One region of the Allobosea sp. NBC_00550 genome, then DNA from elsewhere that is predicted to be linked to it. Evidence: predicted binding sites of a transcription regulator. Region 1 holds the regulator's gene; each other region holds the start of a gene.
What was found. The regulator HrcA, encoded in region 1, represses chaperone genes, less so after heat shock. The targets are predictions, from matches to a motif close to GTTAGCACTCNCNNNNNGNGAGTGCTAAC.
Positions count from the first base shown of each region.

Region 2: the regulator HrcA is predicted to act here: its motif matches at 5,486-5,514, upstream of groES (co-chaperone GroES).
Region 3: the regulator HrcA is predicted to act here: its motif matches at 2,576-2,604, upstream of groES (co-chaperone GroES).

Region 1 is NZ_CP102772.1:4,168,895-4,176,340, reverse strand. Features, by position in the region: gene NWE53_RS20095 (helix-turn-helix domain-containing protein) at 1-370, shown strand, start outside; gene NWE53_RS20090 (GNAT family N-acetyltransferase) at 367-903, shown strand; gene NWE53_RS20085 (DUF3297 family protein) at 1,025-1,273, opposite strand; gene hrcA (heat-inducible transcriptional repressor HrcA) at 1,477-2,562, opposite strand; gene rph (ribonuclease PH) at 2,707-3,423, shown strand; gene rdgB (RdgB/HAM1 family non-canonical purine NTP pyrophosphatase) at 3,569-4,216, shown strand; gene hemW (radical SAM family heme chaperone HemW) at 4,213-5,412, shown strand; gene NWE53_RS20060 (sn-glycerol-3-phosphate import ATP-binding protein UgpC) at 5,601-6,680, opposite strand; gene ugpE (sn-glycerol-3-phosphate ABC transporter permease UgpE) at 6,688-7,446, opposite strand, start outside.
Region 2 is NZ_CP102772.1:44,933-52,378, reverse strand. Features, by position in the region: gene NWE53_RS00280 (DUF2076 domain-containing protein) at 1-773, shown strand, start outside; gene NWE53_RS00275 (L,D-transpeptidase) at 845-1,642, opposite strand; gene NWE53_RS00270 (lipopolysaccharide biosynthesis protein) at 1,806-3,230, opposite strand; gene NWE53_RS00265 (DMT family transporter) at 3,513-4,355, shown strand; gene NWE53_RS00260 (PaaI family thioesterase) at 4,342-4,824, opposite strand; gene NWE53_RS00255 (MarR family winged helix-turn-helix transcriptional regulator) at 4,894-5,349, opposite strand; gene groES (co-chaperone GroES) at 5,577-5,864, shown strand; gene groL (chaperonin GroEL) at 5,913-7,446, shown strand, end outside.
Region 3 is NZ_CP102772.1:2,566,452-2,573,897, forward strand. Features, by position in the region: gene NWE53_RS12275 (hypothetical protein) at 16-177, shown strand; gene groL (chaperonin GroEL) at 538-2,175, opposite strand; gene groES (co-chaperone GroES) at 2,221-2,508, opposite strand; partial or broken gene NWE53_RS12290 (IS6 family transposase) at 2,699-2,944, shown strand; gene NWE53_RS12295 (DegT/DnrJ/EryC1/StrS family aminotransferase) at 3,523-4,629, opposite strand; partial or broken gene NWE53_RS12300 (IS6 family transposase) at 4,972-5,590, opposite strand; gene NWE53_RS12305 (amino acid ABC transporter substrate-binding protein) at 5,800-6,639, shown strand; partial or broken gene NWE53_RS12310 (IS110 family transposase) at 6,947-7,446, shown strand, end outside.

The DNA.
Region 1 (7,446 bases):
AACCGGGCCATTGGCGCGGCATGCTGCCCAACCGGTCTGGCGCGATCCGGCGAGCGGCTATCTGCGCCGCAACGTCTCGCCGCGCGGCACGGGATCGGGCTTCGAGATCGTCGAGGTCGAGTTGCCGGGCGGCGCCGAGGTCCGCCTCGACAACGCGACGGGTGCACCTGCACTCGACCAGCAGGTCTGGGTGCTGCAAGGCAGGCTCGACCTGACGGTCGAGGGTATCGGCCACGCGCTTTCCGAGGGTGACTGCCTGCAGATGCATCTGCGCGGCGCCATCATCTACCGCAATCCGGGCGCCGTGCCCGTCCGCTACGTCGTCATCCTCGCCGCCGGGCGCGGCAGTTTTCCGGGACATATCGCATGAACGCGGTCAGCTTCTCCGTCGCCATCGACGTCTTCGACGCCCGGGCTGCCGAGGCCGCCATTCCGGCGCTGTCCGAAATCCTGCGCGACTGCGTCGCCAACGGCGCCTCGGTCGGCTTCATGAACTGGAACACGACGGCGGACTATGAGCGCTTCTGGCGCGATGTCGCGGCTGGCGTCGCGGGCGGGCAGGTTGTCCTGCTGGGCGCGCGCGCGGCGGACGGCCTCGTCGGCACGGCGCAACTTCACCTGATCGGCAAACCGAACCAGCCGCATCGGGCCGAGATCGCCAAGGTGCTGGTGCATTCCCGTGCGCGCCGGCAGGGCATTGGCGAAGCACTGATCCAGCGTGCAGAAGCGATCGCGCGCGATAGAGGACGCGACCTGCTGGTGCTCGACACGGACGAGCACGGCGCGGCACGGCGGCTCTACAATCGGCTCGGCTGGACGGAAGCCGGCACCATCCCGCGCTATGCGCTGATGCCTGATGGAGCCGACTGCGGCTCGACGTTTTTCTACAAGGGCCTCGCTTGAGTGACAGGCGTCATGCTCGGGCTTGACCCGAGCATCTCTTGCCGGTGGAGGCTCCAGCGCTTCGTCTTGCCTGGGATTCTCGGGTCAAGCCCGAGAATGACGGCGGTAGGAATGGCGCGCTTCAGCTCTCGACGTTGCCGCGGATATAAGGCTCGACCGGGCCCTTGAGCGTGATCGTCATCGGCCGACCGAAGCGATCCTTGGCGGCGCCGGCCGCGACCTTCACCCAGCCTTCGGAGACGCAATATTCCTCGACATTGGTCTTCTCGACGCCCTTGAAGCGGATGCCGATGTCACGCGCCAGCACGTCGGCGTTGTAGAAGGGGCTGTCCGGGTTGACGGAAAGACGGTCGGGAAGCTGGTCTGACATGGATCTGGCCTTGGGTGTTCGCAAACGGGTCGCTTTCGCGCACACCTAGCCGCATCCGCGCCGGAAGCCAAATTCTTCAAGTGAAAACCTGTCGTCATTCCGGACAAGCGGCGAAGCCGCGCCGATCCGGAATCCATCGAAGAGTGCCGCGCCCGGCGATGGATCCCGGGGCAAGCCCGGGATGACGGCGATGGCCCGGCGCCTCAGCGCTCGCCGTCGAGCAGGCGGCCGACGACCTTGGCGGTGTAGTCGACCATCGGGACGATGCGGGCATAGTTCAGCCGCGTCGGGCCGATGATGCCGACCACGCCGACGATGCGCTGCTCGGCATCGCGGAACGGCGCCGCCACCATCGAGGAACCCGACATCGAGAACAGCTTGTTCTCCGAGCCGATAAAGATGCGCACGCCGTCGCCCTGCTCGGCGCGGGTGAGGAGATCGATGACATCGGTCTGCGTCTCGAGATCGCCGAAGAGCATGCGGATTCGTTCGAGGTCCTCCTGCGCCCGGAGGTCCTCGAGCAGGTTGGCCTGGCCGCGCACGATGAGATGGCGGTCGCTGCCGGGGCCGGACTGGGTCGCGATGCCGCTCTCCACCAGCCGCGCGGTGAGCACATCGAGCTCGCGCTCCATCAGCGCGCGCTGCCCGGCGATCTCGCCGCGCAGGTCCGCCAGCGTCTTGCCGAGGATGCGGGCGTTGAGGAAGTTCGCGGCCTCGACCAGCGCCGAGGCGGGCAAACCCACCGGCAGCGCCAGCAGGCGGTTCTCGACCGCGCCGTCCTCCGAGACGAGGACGACGAGCGCGCGGGCCGGATCGAGCCGGACGAATTCGATGTGCTTGAGTCGCGGATCGGCCTTGGTCGTCACGACCACGCCGGCGCCGCGCGAGAGACCGGAGAGCAGCGCCGAGGCCTCGGTCAATGTCTGGTCGAGATTGCGATGGCCTGCCCCGGCCCGGATCTGCGCCTCGATGCGCGCCCGCTCGTCCGAGGTGAGGTTGCCGACCTCCATCATCGCGTCGACGAAGAAGCGCAGGCCCCGTTCCGTGGGCAGGCGCCCGGCGGAAGTATGCGGCGCATAGATCAGCCCGGCCAGCTCCAGATCGGTCATGACGTTGCGCACCGTCGCCGGGGACAGAGCCATCGGCAGCAGGCGGGCAATATTGCGCGAACCGACCGGCTCCCCGGTCGCGAGGTAGCCGTCGACGATCTGGCGGAAAATCTCGCGCGAGCGCTGGTCGGTCTCGACCAGGCCGCTCATCGTCTCGGGGCGGGGCGTATGGGCGCTCATGAACCTGTTCGGGCGAACCGTCGTTCCAACCCTATTGTCGTCATGCAGGAGGCGCGGATCAAGGGGTGAAACAGGGCCGGCGCCTTGCCGAGCGCGGCATGAGCGCCTACAAGCCGCCACTTCTCCGCAAGACAGGATTATTTCATGCGACCCTCCAAACGCGCCGCAGACGAGATGCGCAAGGTCACGCTCGAGCGCGGCGTGGTTCGCTATGCCGAGGGTTCCTGCATGGTGACGTTCGGCGAGACCAAGGTGCTCTGCGCCGCGACCGTCGAGGAAAAGGGGCCGCCGTGGCTGCGCGGCACCGGCAAGGGCTGGGTCACCGCCGAGTATTCGATGCTGCCGCGCGCCACCCATGAGCGCACCCGCCGCGAGGTCACCTCCGGCAAGCCCTCCGGCCGCACGCAGGAGATTCAACGCCTGATCGGCCGCTCGCTGCGCGCGGTCGTCGACCTCACCGCGATCGGCGAGCGCCAGATCGTCGTCGATTGCGACGTGCTGCAGGCCGATGGCGGCACCCGCACGGCCTCGATCACCGGCGCGTGGGTGGCGCTGCATGACGCATTGAAATGGATGGAAGGGCGCAGCCTGCTCAAGGGCACCAACCCGCTCAAGGACCATGTCGCCGCCATCTCCTGCGGCATCGTCGCCGGCAATCCGGTGATCGATCTCGACTATGTCGAGGATTCCGGCGCGCAGACCGACGCGAATTTCGTCATCACCGGCACGGGCGGCCTCGTCGAGGTGCAGGGCACGGCGGAAGGCGCACCCTTCTCCGAGGAGGAGTTGCTCGCGCTGCTCAAGCTGGCCAAAGGTGGCGTCAGCAAGCTCGTCGCGCTGCAGAAGGCGGCGGTCGCCTGATCCGGCCGATCGCACAAGCAATCGAACAACACCGTCATTCCGGACGCAGCGAAGCGGAGATCCGGAATCCATCGTAGAGTTGCGACGCCCTTCGATGGATCCCGGGTCAAGCCGGGGATGACGAGGCGGGTAACGAGAGATACCGATGTCGAACCACCGCCTCCTCTCCGGCAAGGTCGTGATCGCGACCCATAACCAGGGCAAGCTGCGCGAAATGCGCGAGCTGCTGGCGCCCTATGGCATCGAGCTCGTCTCGGCCGGCGAACTCGGCCTGCCCGAGCCGGTCGAGGACGGGTTCATGTTCTCGGAGAATGCGGCGATCAAGGCGGTCGCAGCGACGCAGGCGAGCGGCCTGCCGGCGCTCTCCGACGATTCAGGCGTCTGCATCGACGCGCTCGACGGCGCGCCCGGCCTGTTCTCGGCCAACTGGGCCGGGCCGGGCAAGGATTTCGCCCCGGCGATCGCACGCGTGCAGATGGAACTGGCGAAGCGCGGCGCGACCACGCCCGGGCAGCGCAAGGCTCACTTCGTCTCAGCGCTGGTCATCGCCTGGCCGGACGGGCATCAGGAGCTGTTCGAAGGCCGCGTCTTCGGCACGGTCACGCATGACATCCGCGGTGCAGGCGGCTTCGGCTATGATCCGATCTTCCTGCCCGATGGCCACGACAAGACCTTCGGCGAGATGACGGCACAGGAGAAGCACGGCATTCCCGCCGATGGCTCGCCCGGCCTGTCGCATCGTGCGCGCGCCTTCCACGCGCTCGCCGCCACCTGCCTGAGGAAGCCGGCGTGAGCCCCGCGGCCGCCCTGATCGAGCGGCCCGGCGTCTTGCATCCGACCGCGGATGCGGGCTTCGCCGTCTATGTGCATTGGCCGTTCTGCCTGGCCAAATGCCCCTATTGCGACTTCAACTCGCATGTGCGGCTGCAACCGCCCGACCAGCAGCGTTATATCGCCGCCTTCCGCCGCGAGATCGCCCACCGCGCCGCGCTGGCGCCCGGCCGCACCGTCTCGTCGATCTTCTTCGGCGGCGGCACGCCCTCGCTGATGGAAGGCCGCACCGTCGGCGCGATCCTCGACGCGATCGGCGAGCACTGGGCCGTCGACCCGAACTGCGAGGTTTCGCTGGAGGCGAATCCGACTAGCGTCGAGGCCGGCCGCTTCCGCGATTTCCGCGCGGCCGGCGTCAACCGCGTCTCGCTCGGCGTGCAGGCCCTGAACGATGCCGACCTGAAGGCGCTCGGCCGGATGCACTCGGCCGAAGAGGCGCTGGCCGCGGTCGCGATCGCCCGCAAGTATTTCGAGCGCTACTCCTTCGACCTGATCTATGCCCGCTCGCCCTTGCAGACGCCGGCGCTGTGGCGGGCCGAGCTTGAGCTCGCGATCAGCCATGCCGCCGAGCATCTCTCGCTCTACCAGCTCACGATCGAGCCCGGCACCGCCTTCGAACGGCTGTTCCGGGCGGGCAAGCTTGCGATTCCCGATCATGATGCCGGTGCAGCGCTCTACGAGACGACGCAGGAGATCACCGCCAGGCACGGCCTGCCGGTCTACGAGATCTCGAACCACGCACGGCCGGGCGCGGAATGCCGGCACAACCTGGTCTACTGGCATTATGGCGAATATGCCGGCGTCGGCCCCGGCGCGCATGGCCGCCTGGTGACGGCGCAGGGCCGCATGGCGCATTCGACCGAGAAACGACCGGAAATCTGGCTTGAGCGTGTCGAGGCCGAAGGCCACGCGCTGGTCGAGGACGAGCTGTTGAATTCGGAAGCGCAGGGCGACGAGTACCTGCTGATGGGGCTTCGCCTCGTCGAGGGGATCGATCCGGCCGTCTTCAAGGCGCTCGCCGGCCGCGAGCTCAATGCCAAGCGCGTCGCGAGCCTGATCGACGAAAAGCTGCTGATGCACCGCCCCGGCGGCCGTCTCGCCGCGACGCCGGATGGCGCGCTGCTGCTCGACGCGCTGGTCGCCGATCTGGCGGCTTGAGCGGTTTACGGCCTCCGGAACCTCCGCGGTCATTCCGGGGCATCGCGCAGCGATGAGCCCGGAACCAGAACCGATGCGTTTCTTGGAGAGACGCAAGCGTGGCGTTCTTTACTCAGACGGTATTGGTTCTGGGTTCCGGGCTCGGGCCTTCGCCCGCCCCGGAATGACGTGGAGGATGCGAAACCCGCTCAGCGCCTGCCCAGCCGCACGCCCGTCTTCGGATCGAAGACATGGACCTTGTCTGGATCGACCGTGATCCAGAGCCGGCCTTCCTGCGCCGCGACCTCGCCCGTCGCCGCCTGCATCACGAAAGGATGGCCGGCGAGCTTGCCGTGGAAGAGCTGGGTCGCACCGAGCTCCTCGATGAACTCGACGTCGAAGGGCAGCGATCCCGCCTGCCCTTCCGAGGCGATCTCGATATCCTCCGGCCGCAAGCCGACCTCGACCGGCGTCTGCGCCGCCAGATCCTCGCGGAGGTCGCGGACCTCGATGATGGCGTCGCCGAGCGCCACGATGCCGGGGCCATCCACTACGCCGGGCTGGATGTTCATCGGCGGCGAGCCGATGAAGGTCGCGACGAACTTGCTGGCCGGCTTGCGGTAGACCTCGGCCGGCACGCCGATCTGCTCGACCTGGCCGCCATTCATCACCACGAGCTTGTCGGAAAGCGTCATCGCCTCGACCTGGTCGTGGGTGACGTAGATCGAGGTGACGCCGAGCGCTCGCTGCAGCTTCTTGATCTCGACGCGCATCTGCACGCGCAGCTTGGCGTCGAGGTTCGAAAGCGGCTCGTCGAAGAGGAAGACCTGCGGCTTGCGCACGATGGCGCGGCCCATGGCGACGCGCTGGCGCTGGCCGCCGGAGAGTTGGCGCGGCCGCCGCTCCAGGAAGGGCTCGATCGCCAGGATACGCGCCGCCTCCTTCACGCGCTTGTCGATCTCGTCCTTCGGCGTGCCGCGGTTGCGCAGGCCATAGGCCATGTTGTCGTAGATGTTCATATGCGGGTAGAGCGCATAGTTCTGGAACACCATCGCGATGTCGCGGTCGGCCGGCTCGATCTGGTTGACGACGCGGTCGCCGATCGCGACCTCTCCCGAGGAGATCGTCTCCAGCCCGGCGACCATGCGCAGCAGCGTGGACTTGCCGCAGCCGGAGGGGCCGACGAGCACGCAGAAGCCGCCATCGGGGATGTCGAAGGAGACGCCCTTCACGGCCTCGACGCCGCCGGCATAGACCTTCTTGACGTTGTTCAGGGTAACCTGGGCCATTCGCGGATTACTTCTCGGTTTCGACCAGGCCCTTTACGAAGAGCCTCTGCATGGCGATGACGACGAAGACGGGCGGCAGCATCGCCAGCATGGCGGTGGCCATGGCGAGCTGCCATTCGGTCAGGGCGTCGGTGGTGACGATCATCTTCTTGATGGCGATGACGATGGTCTGCATCGAGTCCTTCGTCGTCACCAGCAGCGGCCAGAGATACTGGTTCCAGCCATAGATGAACTGGATCACGAAGAGCGCCGCGATCGTGGTGATCGAGAGCGGCAGCAGCGTATCCTTGAAGAACTTGAACGGGCCGGCGCCGTCGATCTTCGACGCTTCCAGCAACTCGTCCGGGATCGTCATGAAGAACTGCCGGAACAGCAGCGTTCCCGTCGCCGAGGCGATGAGCGGGACGGCGAGGCCCTGATAGGTGTCGAGCATGTTCAGATCGGAGACGATCTTGAAGGTCGGGAAGATGCGGACCTCGACCGGGAGCATCAGCGTGATGAAGATGGTCCAGAACGCCGCCATGCGGAACGGGAACCGATAGTACACCACCGCATAGGCCGAGAGCACGGAGATGAAGATCTTGCCCAGCGCGATCGTCATCGCCATGACGAAGGAGTTGAACATCATGCCGATCACCGGCTCGCGCGTCGTGCCGGAGGTGCCGATGAAGAGGATGCGGTTGTAGTTCTCGAGGAAATACGGGCCGGGATAGAGTGGCATCTGGCCGTTGATCACGGTCGCGGCGTCCCAGGTCGAGGCGACGAA
Region 2 (7,446 bases), 1.6 Mb from region 1:
GGATTTTCGACCGCCTGAAACAGGCGGCCAATCAGCCCCGCGACCCCGAGGCTGAGAACTTCATCGCAGAACGCCTGCGCGAGCAGCCCTATGCGCCTTATGCCATGGCCCAGGCGGTCTATGTGCAGGAGCAGGCCCTCACCAATCTGAACCAGCAGGTCGAGAGCCTGCAGGCGCAGCTGCGCGAAGCTCAGACCCGCGCCAGCGAGGCCGCATCCCAGCCGGCGGCCGGCGGCTTCCTGTCAGGCATCTTCGGCGGCGCCAGCCCGCCGCGTGCCGGATCGGTGCCCTCCGTCCCGCCGCGCGGCGACGCGCCCGCGCCGTCCGGCGCCTGGAACACGCAGCCGCAGGGCCAGCCCATGCAGGCGGCGCCGATGCAGGCCGCCGCGTCCGCGCAGCCCGGCCCGTGGAGCAACCAGCCGCAGCAGGCCGCCGGCCGTGGCGGCGGCTTCATGGCGAGCGCCCTGACGACGGCGGCCGGCGTCGCCGGCGGTCTCGTCCTCGGCAACGTCCTGACCAATGCCTTCAGCGGCGCGGGTAACGCTGCCAAGCCCGCGACCCCGGCGGCCGCGGCGGATACGAACGCCAGCACCAACACCGATGCCGGTGCCAGCACGCAACAGGCGGCCTATGACCAGGGCGCCTCGGACCAGGCAGCGCAGGATCGCTCGGGCTACGACCAGGGTTATGACGGCGAGGCCAGATCCGAGCCAGCGACTTACGAGGACGACGATCCGGGCCTCGATTCCGGCGACGATGACAGCTGGGTCTGACGCCAGCACCGAAACGACAAAGCCCGCCTGAGAAGGCGGGCTTTTTCTTGCGAGCGGCTCTCCGCTCCGCCTCAGATCACCAGCACCTTGGCGCCGACGCGCACGCGCTCGTAGAGATCGGTGACGTCGTCATTGGTCATGCGGATGCAGCCTGACGAGACCGCCTGCCCGATGGTATTGGGCTCGTTGGTGCCGTGAATGCGGTAGAGCGTCGAGCCGAGATACATGGCGCGCGCGCCCATCGGGTTTTCCGGGCCGCCTGCCATGAAGCGCGGCAGATCCGGCCGACGCTTGAGCATCTCGGCCGGCGGCGTCCAACTCGGCCATTCCGCCTTGCGGGACACCGTCTTCATCCCCGCCCATGAGAAGCCGGGGCGGCCGACGCCGATGCCGTAACGCAGGGCCCTGCCGCCGGGCTGCACCAGGAAGAGGAAACGCTGGGGGGTGTCGATGATGATCGTGCCGGGCTTGTGCGGCCCGTCATAGGCGACCTCCTGCTTGCGGAAGCGCGGATCGACGATCTGCTGGATGCCCTGCTGCGGCTCGACCGGCTCGCCGAGCGCGGCCATGCGGCGGCCGGCACGCGGCTGCCCCGCCGCCTCGAACGGGTCGACCTCGTAGCCGGGCGCCGATCGGACCGTCTGGCCATAAGCGTAGCCGCCGGGGCGATTGTAGACGGCGCCGCCGCGGCCATAGGGCGTCGGGTCCCGGCCGGTCATCAGCATCTCGATGAAGCCGCCGCCATAATTCGCCCGGCCGCGGGCGGCGGCCATGGGGTCGTTCGGGGCGGCATAGCCCTGCGCCACGGCCGCGCTCGCAGCCAGGGTGCCGGCAACGACCAGCAGCGGAAGCACAATCGTTCGACGCATCACGCAATACTCTCGACATCAACTGCCGGGAGCCTGCGGCGCTGCCTCAAAGGAATGGTGAATCGCCGAGGTTTGCGGGTCCAAACCGGGCCCAAACCGCTCAATTCACGGAATTAACCTTAGCGCGGCGTCAAATGTCAGGGTGAAGGAAAAGTTGCGGGCGCTATCGCCGCGCGCTCTTTCGGGCGAGCCACCGCAGTTTCAGGCCGGTGCGCCAGCGGCCGATATCGCAAGCGAGGATGACAGCCGCATAGGCCAACCCGCCGAGGACGATCTGAAGCGGCAGCTCCAGCAAGGCAGGCAAGCGGTTCTGCAGCGGCCAGACCACCGCTCCCATCACGACACCGGCGAGGATGATGCAGCCGATATCGTGCAGCGGCGGCCAGGACGGCAGCGCGCGCAAGGCCACCAAGCCGGTGACGAGAAACGCCGTGACGAAGGCGGCACTTTGCGCGATTGCGATCGTTCCGGGCGCAAACGCTCCCGGCGGCAGGTAGATGACGGCGAGATTGACCACCAGCCCCACCAGAGCGGCGAGCGCCGCGACGCGCGTACGCCTTTCCAGCAGGAAGACCGGGTAGATCGCCGCCTGGAACAGCGCGATCGCCGCGAAGCCGGGCAGCAGCAATGCCATGTGGTTGGCAAAGTGACCTCGAAAACTCACCGGCACGAAGACCCGCTCGAAGGCCGGCAGCGTCAGCCAGAAGCCCAGGGCGACGGGAAGGACGACGGCAAGCACCAACGCCATATTGCGCGCGATGCGCTTCTGCGCTGCCAGCCGCCCCCGCGTCTCGTCGAGACGGATGACCTCTCGCAGCAGCAGGATCTCCAGCATCGAAGCCAGAACGGGGAAAAGCCGCAGGCCGATATCGGAGGCGAGCGAGAAATAGCCGGCTTCCGCAAAACCGAGTCGATCCGCCAGGATCGCGCGATTGAGCAGCGGGATGATGGAATAGACGGCGTTGCCGGCCACCAGCGGCAGCGCATAGCGCGCGAAGCTGCGGGCGAGGTCGGCCCGCGCCGCGGCAAAGCTCGGTCCGTCCTCGGCCAGCCTGCGGCGCACGGCGAGCACCGAGACGATGGTGCTGACGAGCCCGCCAAGAAGGACGAGCACGGGATCGCGCATCAGCCAGGCCGCACCGACCATCAGCAGGAGCGCAACGGAACTCCTGACGACGACGAGACGGGCATAGGCGGCATCGAGAAAGCGCGAGCGGGCGATGGCGCCGTGATAGTCGAACCAGCCGGCACCGACGCCCCCGGCAACGGCGACGACGAGCAGGGTCATCGGCAGGCCCGTATCGATGCCGGCCAGCAGCGCCGCCGCCAGCAGCGCGCAGAGCGAGAGGCCGATGCCGGCGAAGAGCAGATCGAGGGTCGCGCGGATACCGGGTTCGCGCTCGCGGCCCGAATAGAAACGGATGACCGAGAGCTTCAGCCAGTCGAGCAGCGCCGTGTTGACCAGGACGACGATCGCGGCGCCGATCGCATAGACCCCGAAGGCTGCGGGGCCGAGGAACAGGGCAACGAGCAGCCCGAGGACGAAATTCAGCCCGGCATTGACGATGAAGGGCAGAAGAACGGTCATCGCCTCTCGGTCACTTCGTCCTGCGCGGCGCTATGTGGCGGTTCGCGCGATTCGCCCGGCTGCCGCAAGCCTGCCCCGATACGGCCTAGCGTCGGCGCGGCCCTTTTCCAAGCGGGGAGGTGTCGGCGCCGGGACGTTCCGGCGCTTTCACACCTGCAATGGCGGCATTGGGGGCCTGTGCGCCCCTCCCCTATCCGCGCCCCGGGATCGGCCTTAGACGGGAGTTGCTGCCCATGGTCCGCACGGGCGCCTTCCGGAAAGCCATGGACGCGGCCTGACATCATGACCTCGTCGATCGCTCTGCGCGCCGCGCTCGGCATCGCCCTACTCACCGCCATGGATGCGGTGCTGAAGGGCCAGATGCAGCATCAGCCCTTTGCCCTGGCGCTGTTCATGCGCTTCCTGATGGGCGGCCTTTGCGCGCTGATCGTCCTCGCGATCGCACGCCCGCTCCGCCCGACGCGCGCGAGCGTCATCGGCAATGTCGCGCGCATCCCCCTCGTCGTGCTCACGGCCGGCAGCTTCTTCTATTCGATCTCGGTGCTGCCGCTCGCCGAGGCGCTGACGCTGTCGTTCCTCGCCCCGGTCTTCGTCGCGCTGCTCGGCGGCCTGCTGTTGAAGGAGAGGATCGACAAACGCATCCTGCAGGCGCTCGGCTTCGGGCTCGCCGGCATGCTGGTCATGGTCTGGCCGCGGCTGCAGGGCCATGTCAGCGGCGCCAGTCTCGGCGTCGCGGCCGCCCTGTTCTCGGCGGTGAGCTACGCCTTCAACCTGATCCTGCTGCGGCGGATCGCGGTCCGGGAACACCCCACCGTCATCGTCGCCTTCCAGAATGTCGGGCCGGCGCTGTGCCTCGCCGTCCCCGCCGCTTTCGCCTTCGTGCCGATGGGCCTTGCCGACCTCGGGATCTATCTGGTCGCCGGCGCGCTCGGCGTCGCCGGTCATCTCACGCTCACCTCGGCCTATGCCAGGGCGACCGCCTCCCGGCTGGCAGCGATCGAATACACGGCGCTGATCTGGGCGAGCCTGCTCGGCTTCTTCGTCTTCGGCGAGGTGCCGCTGTACACAACCTATCTCGGCGCGCTGTTGATCGTGGCCGGCGCCGTCGCGGTCAGCCGGCGCTAGGCTTCGCCGGAAAGACCAGGCAGGTCTCCGTGCCGTGCGCCAGCAATCTGCCGCGCTCGTCTCGCAGGTTGCCTTCGGTCGTGATCACCGAACCGCCGCGATGGATCAGCTTGCCCTCGCAGCGCACCGTGCCGCTATCGGGCATGACCGGCCGGACATAGTTCAGCTTCATCTCCAGCGTGGTGTAGCCCTCGCCGGACTTCAACGTGGAGTGCGCGGCGCAGGCCATGGCGGAGTCGAGGATCGTCGCGGTCCAGCCGCCATGGATCGTGCCGAGCGGGTTGAAGAAGCGCGCCGACGGCACACCGACGAAGACGACCCTGCCCTCCTCCGCCTCGACCAGATCGAAATCCATGGTCTGGGCGAAGGGCGGGGCCGGCTGGGTGCCGGCAATGATGCCGCGCAAGAAGCTCAGGCCCCCATCCGCAACCAGCACCTCGCGGGACACAACACCAAAGGTCCGATCCATGACTTCTTCTCCAATCGTGTATCTGCACGATAGAGAGAGGATGGCATGCGCGTCAATCGGAGCCGTGCGTCAACGCACATCACGCGCCGCCTTGCGCAGCGCCTTGAGCCCGTCGCGCGTATCGCGCCAGCGCTCCTCGCCGAAGCCGCCCTCGATCTTGTCCTGTGCGGCCCGCCAATAGGGGATGGCGGCTTCGATCGCGGCCCGGCCCTTCTCCGTCACGGCATAGACGGAGGCGCGCCCGCGGCATTCGACCGGCTCGACCATTCCCTCGACCGCCAGCAGTTGGAGATTGCGCGTCAGCGATGTCCGCTCCAGCGCGAAGCGCTCGGCCAGCTCGGTCACCGACTTCCATTGCCCCGTGCTCAAGGCCGAGAGCAGCACGAACTGCGTGATCTTCAGTCCGCTCGGTCGCATCGCCTCGTCATAGGCGCGCGTCACGGCGCGCGCTGTCATGCGGACGTGCAGCGCGACGCAGGAGCGGGCGATGGCGTCGAGGCGGGGGTCGGGCACGGGTGTCGTCATTCGGCCATCTTAGCGTGTTCTAGCGCTGGCGGCAGCCGGTAGGCGAAGGGCGGCGATGCCGCATCTGGCGGCGTTCACTTTATCGTCGCAGGCTTCCTTGACTCTCCGCGACCCCAAGCCTATCTCCGCGGCATCTGTTAGCACTCCCGTCAGGTGACTGCTAACAGCCTCACCCGGGGCCCTTCAGCGGCGCCCGCACCGAATAAGACCGAGAGGAAGACAGAACCATGAAGTTCCGTCCTTTGCATGACCGCGTCGTGGTCCGCCGCCTGGATGGCGAAGAGAAGACCAAGGGTGGCATCATCATCCCCGAGACCGCCAAGGAAAAGCCCCAGGAGGGCGAGGTCATCGCCGTCGGTTCCGGCGCGCGTGACGAAGCCGGCAAGCTCGTTGCCCTCGACGTCAAGAAGGGCGACCGCGTCCTGTTCGGCAAGTGGTCGGGCACCGAGGTCAAGATCGACGGCCAGGATCTCCTCATCATGAAGGAATCCGACATCATGGGCGTCGTCGGCTGATAGCCGCCTGACCGCTCGCTTCCGTTTCCATTTCAAGGAGTAGCTCTCATGGCTGCCAAAGACGTCAAGTTCTCTTCCGACGCCCGCGACAAGATGCTGCGCGGCGTGGACATCCTCGCCAACGCCGTGAAGGTCACACTGGGTCCCAAGGGCCGCAACGTCGTGATCGAGAAGTCGTTCGGCGCTCCGCGCATCACCAAGGACGGCGTCACCGTCGCCAAGGAGATCGAGCTCGCCGACAAGTTCGAGAACATGGGCGCCCAGATGGTTCGCGAAGTCGCGTCCCGTCAGAACGACCATGCCGGCGACGGCACCACGACCGCGACCGTTCTGGCCCAGGCGATCGTCCGCGAGGGCGCCAAGTCGGTGGCCGCCGGCATGAACCCGATGGACCTGAAGCGCGGCATCGATCTGGCCGTCGAGGCCATCGTCGCCGACCTCAAGAAGAACTCCAAGAAGGTCACGTCCAACGCGGAAGTCGCGCAGGTCGGCACCATCTCGGCGAACGGCGACGAGTCGGTCGGCAAGATGATCTCGACCGCCATGCAGAAGGTCGGCAACGAGGGTGTCATCACCGTCGAGGAAGCCAAGACCGCCGAGACCGAGCTCGACGTCGTCGAGGGCATGCAGTTCGACCGTGGCTATCTCTCGCCGTACTTCATTACCAACTCGGAGAAGATGGTCGCCGAGCTGGAAGACCCCTACGTCCTGATCTTCGAGAAGAAGCTGTCCTCGCTCCAGGCGATGCTGCCGATCCTCGAGGCCGTCGTTCAGACCGGCAAGCCGCTCCTGATCATCGCCGAGGACGTCGAGGGCGAGGCTCTCGCCACGCTCGTCGTCAACAAGCTCCGTGGCGGCCTCAAGGTCGCGGCCGTCAAGGCTCCGGGCTTCGGTGATCGCCGCAAGGCCATGCTCGAGGACATCTCGATCCTGACCGCCGGCCAGATGATCTCGGAAGACCTCGGCATCAAGCTCGAGACCGTGACCCTCCAGATGCTCGGCCGCGCCAAGAAGGTGCGCATCGAGAAGGAGAACACCACGATCATCGACGGCGCCGGCAAGAAGAAGGACATCGAGGCCCGCGTCGGTCAGATCAAGGCCCAGATCGAGGAGACCACCTCGGACTACGACCGTGAGAAGCTCCAGGAGCGCCTGGCCAAGCTCGCCGGCGGCGTCGCGGTCATCCGCGTCGGCGGCGCGACCGAGGTCGAGGTCAAGGAGAAGAAGGACCGCGTCGACGATGCCCTGAACGCGACCCGCGCTGCGGTCGAAGAAGGCATCCTGCCGGGCGGCGGCGTCGCCCTGCTGCGCGCGCTGTCCTCGGTCAAGTCGATCAAGACCCAGAACGACGACCAGAAGACCGGCGTCGAGATCGTCCGCAAGGCGATCATGGCTCCGGCCCGTCAGATCGTCGACAACGCCGGTGATGACGGCGCAGTCGTGATCGGCAAGCTGCTGGAGTCGAAGGACTACTCCTGGGGCTACAACGCCCAGACCGGCGAGTACGGCGATCTGGTCAAGGCCGGCATCATCGACCCGACCAAGGTCGTGCGCACGGCGATCCAGGACGCGGCTTCGATCG
Region 3 (7,446 bases), 1.6 Mb from region 1:
CTCGAACCGCGCAACTTGAACGAGCGCCTGTTCGACATTGGGCTATGGCTGATGGAACGCGAGATCCCGCATCAAGTGCGCATCTCCATGGAGCCGGAGCACCGACGCATCCGCGTGAGTCTTCCCAACGCGAAAGACGCAATGGCCTTCAGTGATCGATTCGTGATGCGAATTTGATGCGGGATCGCGCGATCTATGAGCCATAGCCGATGTCTCACGTTAACTGGGACATTTCGCGGCAAAGTGTAGATGAGCGGGCATGTCTCAGCCTTGCATCCCCTACAAGCGCCATCGATTTCCGCCAGCGATCCGACCCGATCATGAAGAGGCCGTCGCGCCGACTTCGAAGAGAAGCCAGGGTCCTGGCGGGACCTCGCCATCGCGCTGCGCTTTGGAGATGCTTGTCGGCAATCAGCCAAGGCTCTCACCGCGGGTTCTCATCCCCCGGTGAGAGCCTTGGCTTAACTCGCCCCAAAAGAGAAGGCCCGGCTTGCGCCGGGCCTTCCATAGTCTTTGCAGAATGCGACGGTGCGGGGATCAGAAGTCCATGCCGCCCATGCCGCCGCCGCCCATCGGGGGCATCGGGGAGTCCTTCTTCGGCAGCTCGGCGATCATCGCCTCGGTGGTGATCAGCAGGCCAGCGATCGAAGCCGCGTCCTGGATCGCCGTGCGCACGACCTTGGTCGGGTCGATGATGCCGGCCTTGACCAGATCGCCGTACACGCCGGTCTGGGCGTTGTAGCCCCAGGAGTAGTCCTTCGACTCCAGCAGCTTGCCGATCACGACCGCGCCGTCATCGCCGGCGTTGTCGACGATCTGCTTGGCAGGAGCCATGATCGCCTTGCGGACGATCTCGACGCCAGTCTTCTGGTCGTCATTGGCGGTCTTGATCGCCTTGACGGTCGAGAGCGCACGCAGGAGCGCAACGCCACCGCCCGGAAGAACGCCTTCTTCGACCGCAGCGCGGGTCGCGTTCAGGGCGTCGTCGACGCGGTCCTTCTTCTCCTTGACCTCGACCTCGGTCGAGCCGCCGACGCGGATGACCGCGACGCCGCCGGCGAGCTTGGCCAGGCGCTCCTGGAGCTTCTCACGGTCGTAGTCCGAGGTGGTCTCCTCGATCTGCGCCTTGATCTGACCGACGCGGGCCTCGATGTTCTTCTTCTTGCCGGCGCCGTCGATGATCGTGGTGTTCTCCTTCTCGATGCGCACCTTCTTGGCGCGGCCGAGCATCTGGAGGGTCACGGTCTCGAGCTTGATGCCGAGGTCTTCCGAGATCAGCTGGCCGGCGGTCAGGATCGAGATGTCCTCGAGCATGGCCTTGCGGCGATCGCCGAAGCCCGGAGCCTTGACGGCCGCGACCTTGAGGCCGCCGCGGAGCTTGTTGACGACGAGGGTGGCGAGAGCTTCACCTTCCACGTCCTCGGCGATGATGAGCAGCGGGTTGCCGGTCTGCACCACGGCCTCGAGGATCGGCAGCATCGGCTGGAGCGAGGACAGCTTCTTCTCGAAGATCAGGATGTAGGGATCTTCCAGCTCGACGATCATCTTCTCCGCGTTGGTGATGAAGTAAGGCGAGAGATAGCCACGGTCGAACTGCATACCCTCGACGACGTCGAGTTCGGTCTCGGCGGTCTTGGCTTCCTCGACGGTGATGACACCCTCGTTGCCGACCTTCTGCATGGCGGTGGCGATCATCTTGCCGACCGACTCGTCGCCATTGGCCGAGATGGTGCCGACCTGGGCGACTTCGCCGTTGGACGTGACCTTCTTGGAGTTCTCCTTCAGGTCGGCGACGATGGCCTCGACGGCCAAGTCGATACCGCGCTTCAGGTCCATCGGGTTCATGCCGGCGGCAACAGCCTTCAGGCCTTCGCGCAGGATCGCGGCGGCGAGGACGGTGGCGGTCGTGGTGCCGTCGCCGGCGTGGTCGTGCTGTTTCGAGGCCACTTCGCGCACCATCTGGGCGCCCATGTTCTCGAACTTGTCGGCGAGCTCGATCTCCTTGGCGACGGTGACGCCGTCCTTGGTGATGCGCGGAGCGCCGTACGACTTCTCGATCACGACGTTACGGCCCTTGGGACCGAGCGTGACCTTCACGGCGTTGGCGAGGATTTCGACACCGCGCAGCATCTTGTCGCGCGCATCGGAAGAGAACTTGACGTCTTTGGCTGCCATGAGAGCAACTCCTTATGAAATGACGGAAAGAGCGGTCTCAGTCGTTCAGCCGACGACGCCCATGATGTCGGATTCCTTCATGATGAGGAGATCCTGGCCGTCGATCTTGACCTCGGTGCCCGACCACTTGCCGAACAAGACGCGGTCGCCCTTCTTGACGTCGAGGGCAACGAGCTTGCCGGCTTCGTCACGCGCGCCGGAACCGACGGCGATCACCTCGCCCTCCTGGGGCTTTTCCTTGGCGGTCTCGGGGATGATGATGCCACCCTTGGTCTTCTCTTCGCCATCAAGGCGGCGGACCACGACGCGATCATGCAGCGGACGGAACTTCATGGTTCTGTCTTCCTATTGGTAGGATTTCGGTGCGAGCATCTTTCGACGGGCTCGCAAGGGGATACCCGTTAGCAGTCTCGATCCATGAGTGCCAATCGATGGCGGCAGCTAGGCGCGCGACCGCCGCTAGAGTCAAGGAGGGCATTTGTCACGGGAGTGGGCGATTTAGCCTGGCAGGTTCGGTAGGGGCATGCAGCCGATTTCCTACGCCCGTCACCAGTTCCCGCCTGAGATCTCTGCGGTTCAGCATGAGCTACCGCGATGTCGAGGAGCTTCTGGCTGAGACATTTCGTATGAGACGATCCGGCGATGGGTCCACAAATTTGGATGCAGCTATGCCCGCAACCTGCGCCTGCGGCCGCAACCAGCAGACATCTGGCAGCTGGACGGGAAGGTGAGCGTAGCGTCGCTCGGGAGATCAGTTGACGCTCGAGGTTGAGGAGATTGTCGACGACGGCATGTACGCAGAGAAAGCGCTGCGCCACATCGGCCACTTGAAGAGCTGCATCTTGCGCTCTCGTTGTCGCAGGAGGCGCCGTGGCTGGCCACCTGGCTCAGCGAGTTCCTCGCTTTCCCGAATGGGCGCCACGACGACCAGGTCGACTCCACCAGCCAGGCGCTAAGCTATCTCACCGGCCGTACCCACCCGCCCACGCCGCTCAGACCCCGCGCGAGCGCCCTCAGCACATCCGCAGGCCCGTCGGATTTGCGCGGCGGGCCGGCTTCCAGAGAGGAGGCGTCGAAGAGTAGCGCGGTTACCTCGCTGGGCGAGGAACCAAGAGCCCCTCGAGCGCCATATGATCTCCCGAGCGACGCTGAGACTCTTTGAGCCGAGGTCGCGCAACAGTGGCAAATTGCGACGGCCGCCGCGTAAGTCGGCTTTGCTCAGGGCAAAATCCTGGCTCGGCGACATTTCCGTGACAATGCTGGTGCGCCCAATCCATTGCTTGCGCTGCTGACGATGCAGCGGCGCCCGTCGAGGTCGGGAAGGATCGTATATGACATGCAGCCGGCTCAGCCCCCCGGGACCAGAGCGCGCACCGCCCTGCCGATCGCTGCGCCGTCGCCCGCTCGCAATCCCGCAGGATCGACAAAGAGAATATTATTAGAGGCCCAGCGTTCGCTGAGATGAATCGGCTTGGCTAGCCGCTGGAGTTCGGACGATACGGTCAAGGCGTCCGGGCCGCCGCAGGTGGTGCCGAATGATAGCTTCAGCCCGGGATAATGGCGCCCGGTGACGACCTCGCAGCTCACATGCTGCGACCCTGCCAGCGCCTCCGAGACCGCGGTCAGCTCGCGAATCATAGCCTCGGTTTCGCTGGCGAGGTCGCGTGTCTCGAAAAGCTCCAATGCTGTGAGCAATCCTACGATCGATTCCTTGTCGACCTTGAATCCGCGGCCAATACCGTGGTGGGGCGGACGACGCCGCAGTTCGTCGGGTATCAGGCCTTCCGCGGGAGACCAGGTGGCCGGCGAGATGTCCATGTCCAACTGCTGAATCAGTGCCGAAGCGACGAGGTCGCGGCGACCGCACAGCAGGCCGGTGCCCTGCGGACCACGAAGCGCCTTGCCGCCGCTGATGGCCACGAGCGCGGCGCCCTCATCAATGAAACGGCGGAGATTCTCCTTCGGAGGCAACTGTGCAGCGGCGTCGACGATCACCGGCAAGCCATGCTGAGCGGCCGTCCTGCAGACCATGGCCAGAGACGCCTGTCCCGGCGGCCCCGCCGTGAAGGCGACGGCGACCGTGCGAGACGTGATCGCGCTTTCGATTTCCCAGGCTTCGAGACCCCTCACCCCCGAGCCGATCGCGATATCGTTGAAGCCGACATCGACGATGCGGGCACCTGCGGCACGTATGGCGTGGTCATAGGCGTTGCGGTGCGCGCGGAACATGATGACTTCGTTGGGTTCGTCATCGATCGCGGGTAATCGCTCCATGATGCGGACGTCGAATCGCGCGAGGCAGGCGGCGGTGGCGAGCGTGAGCGCCGCAGCGGCCCCCCCGGTGACGATGCCGGCCTCCGCTCCGGTATGACGCGCGATGATCGCGCTGGCCCGTGTCTGCAATTCCGTCATGTCGACGAAATGGCCGGCCGCCTCGCGCATGGCGTCGAGCACGGCGGGTGCCATAAGGCTCCCACCCAGTCGCGTCAGCAGACCCGCTCCGTTGATTCGCGTGGCAACGCCGAGACGTTCATAGATATCGGTCACAGTCCGCCTCCGGGGACGACGTCGGTATTCGGCCGCAAAAGCCTGGACAGGAAGGCGCGCGTGCGCTCCTGGCGCGGAACGCGCAGCCCTGATCCATGAACACGACGTGATCCGGTACTTCCGCGGCGAAGACAAGCTCGTGCGTGACAATGATCGACGTGCGGCGGCGGACGGCGGGATTGCTCGAATAACGTCAGTACCTCTCCGATCGACATTGTCACGGGAACCCCGACGAGCCGGAGTTCGCGCTGCTCGGGAGATCAGGTGGCGCTCGAGGTTGAAGAGATTGTGGACGACGGCATGTACGCAGAGAAAGCGCTGCGCCGACATCTGCGACTTGAAGCGCTGCATCTTGCGCTCTCGTTGTCGGATCACCTGGTGTGAGTTCTCAGCCCGATTGTGCGGCGCATGCCCTGCTCATGGCGCGCCGAGAGCCCCAGCTCGCGCCGGGCCGCGCCGTAGGATCGCAACTTGTCCGTCACCAGAACCCTGGGAGCAAAGCCATGCTTTTTGAGCAGTTGTAAGGCAGCACCCTTATCCCGTCTCGATTGCACCAGCATGTCGAGGATTTCCCCCTCGCTGTCGACGGCTCGCCATAGATACAGGTGCCGGCCCTGAAGGCGGATCACCTCTTGTCGAGGTGCCAGATGTCTGCCGGTTGGGGCCGCTGCCGGCGCAGGTTGCGGGCATAGCTGCAGCCAAATTTGAGTACCCATCGCCGGATCGTCTCGTACGAGATGTCGAGGCCACGCTCAGCCAGCAACTCCTCGACATCGCGATAGCTCAAGGTGAACCGCAGATAGAGCCACACGGCGTGCCGGATGATCTCGGGAGGGAATTGCTGACGGGCGTAGGAAATCGGCTGCATGCCCCCCACCCTAACCGGCGAGGCTCAATTCGCCCATTCCCGTGACAATGCCGTCGCGTCATCTCTGCAGGCCGCCTTATCCCGGCAGACATCGTCTAGCCGTTTTGCGAATCCCGATTCCGCTAAAAATCAGCACGCTAGAAACGACTTTCTTCAATCCATCTATTCGGCCTATCGTGTTGGCCGTTGCCAAAAGACGGAACGGGATCATGCGAGCCTTTTGGATCGCGCTACTAAGCATGGCGATATCAACGGCGACCTTGGCTGCAGACACCCTGGCACGCGCTCGTGAGACAGGTACTTTGCGGCTCGGCTTTCGGCTTGATGCGCCCCCTTACTCGTATCGGGCGGCTAACGGCGATCCTTCCGGATATATCGTTGATCTCTGCCGCGAAGTCGCTAGCGGTGTGAAGAAGGCGCTCAATATCCCTTCACTCAAAATCGAATATGTCGAGGTCTCGTCCACGACACGTTTGACCGCACTACGCGATGGCAAGATCGATATTCTTTGCGATCCTACATCGATGACTATGTCTAGGCGCGCTATCGTGGATTTTTCACTGCCGACCTTCATTGATGGCGCCGGAGTTCTCTACCGGTTCAATGAAATTTACCGGCTCGAGGATCTGAGCGGAAAAAAGATCGGCGTGCTCCAGGGCACGACGACCGAAGAGGTCTTGAAGGCGACCTTGGCGCAACTCGGCATCAAAACGGAGATCGTAGCGGTCCAGGCTCATCCAGACGGTGTCCGGATCCTGTCCGAGGGAAAGATCGACGCTTATTTCGCCGATCGCGGGATTCTCAGCTATCATCTGCTCAACAGCCGGAATCCCTCCGGTATGAAGATTTCCGATCAGTATTTCACGTTCGAGACCTATGCACTAGCTCTACCGCGCGGCGACGACAAGCTACGTTTGTTGGTCGATGCGACGCTGGCTGAACTCTATCGCACGGATCGTGTGAAGAAAATCTATGCCCACAGCTTCGGAAACTTCCCGCCTGATCAGTTTATCAAGGCGCTCTTCGTCATCAACGGCGTGCCGAGGTAGCGCGGAGGCTGCCCGAGGTGACGGTATAGTGTGGCGACGGATGCGGAATAGGCTGGACGTGAATGTCCGCTTCCGTGCGATCAGCCAATCTGCCGTTGGCGCGATCAGGTCGTTTGCGGCGGCGGTCGCGAAGTTCAGCTATCCACCCCACCGGTAGAAGCTGGCGCGGCCGACACCAAATATCGACAGGCCTTGCCCACGTCACCAATCTGCTCAGCGTGCCTGAGAAGACGCAGCGGCATTGGCACGGGAATCTCGACGAGCCGGATTTCGCCCACGCGGCCGGGCAGGTCTTCCCAATCGGTTGGCGCGAGGTGGTAGTGCGAGAGTGGTTGCGGCTGGCCTGGCTGGCGCAGGCCTGCCGGTGTTGGTGGTCAATCCAGCGCAGGTGCGTGCCTTCGCCCAAACGCTCGGCAAACGGGCGAAGACCGATCCGATTGACGCCAACCGTGATCACTCATTTCGCCGAAGCGACCAAGCCGAAGCTGCGGCAAATGCCGGACGAGATGACAAGGCTTCTAGCCGATCTGGTCGCTCGCCGGCGCCAAATCGTCGAGATGATCGCCGCCGAAGGTCAGCGGGAACGTCGCCGAGCGATAAACGTTGATTCAGAGCATCACTCGGAAAGAGCTTCATCGGCGGCGGCCGCAAGAGCGTGCTCCTTATTCGTCGAACCATGGTCGCCGCGCGCCATAATCCAGTGCTCAAACTTTTCCGCGACAAGCTCATCGCTGGCGGAAAACCAAAGCTCCTCGCCCAAATCGCCGTCGCTCCAAAGCTAGTCACTATCCTCAACGCAATCCTGCG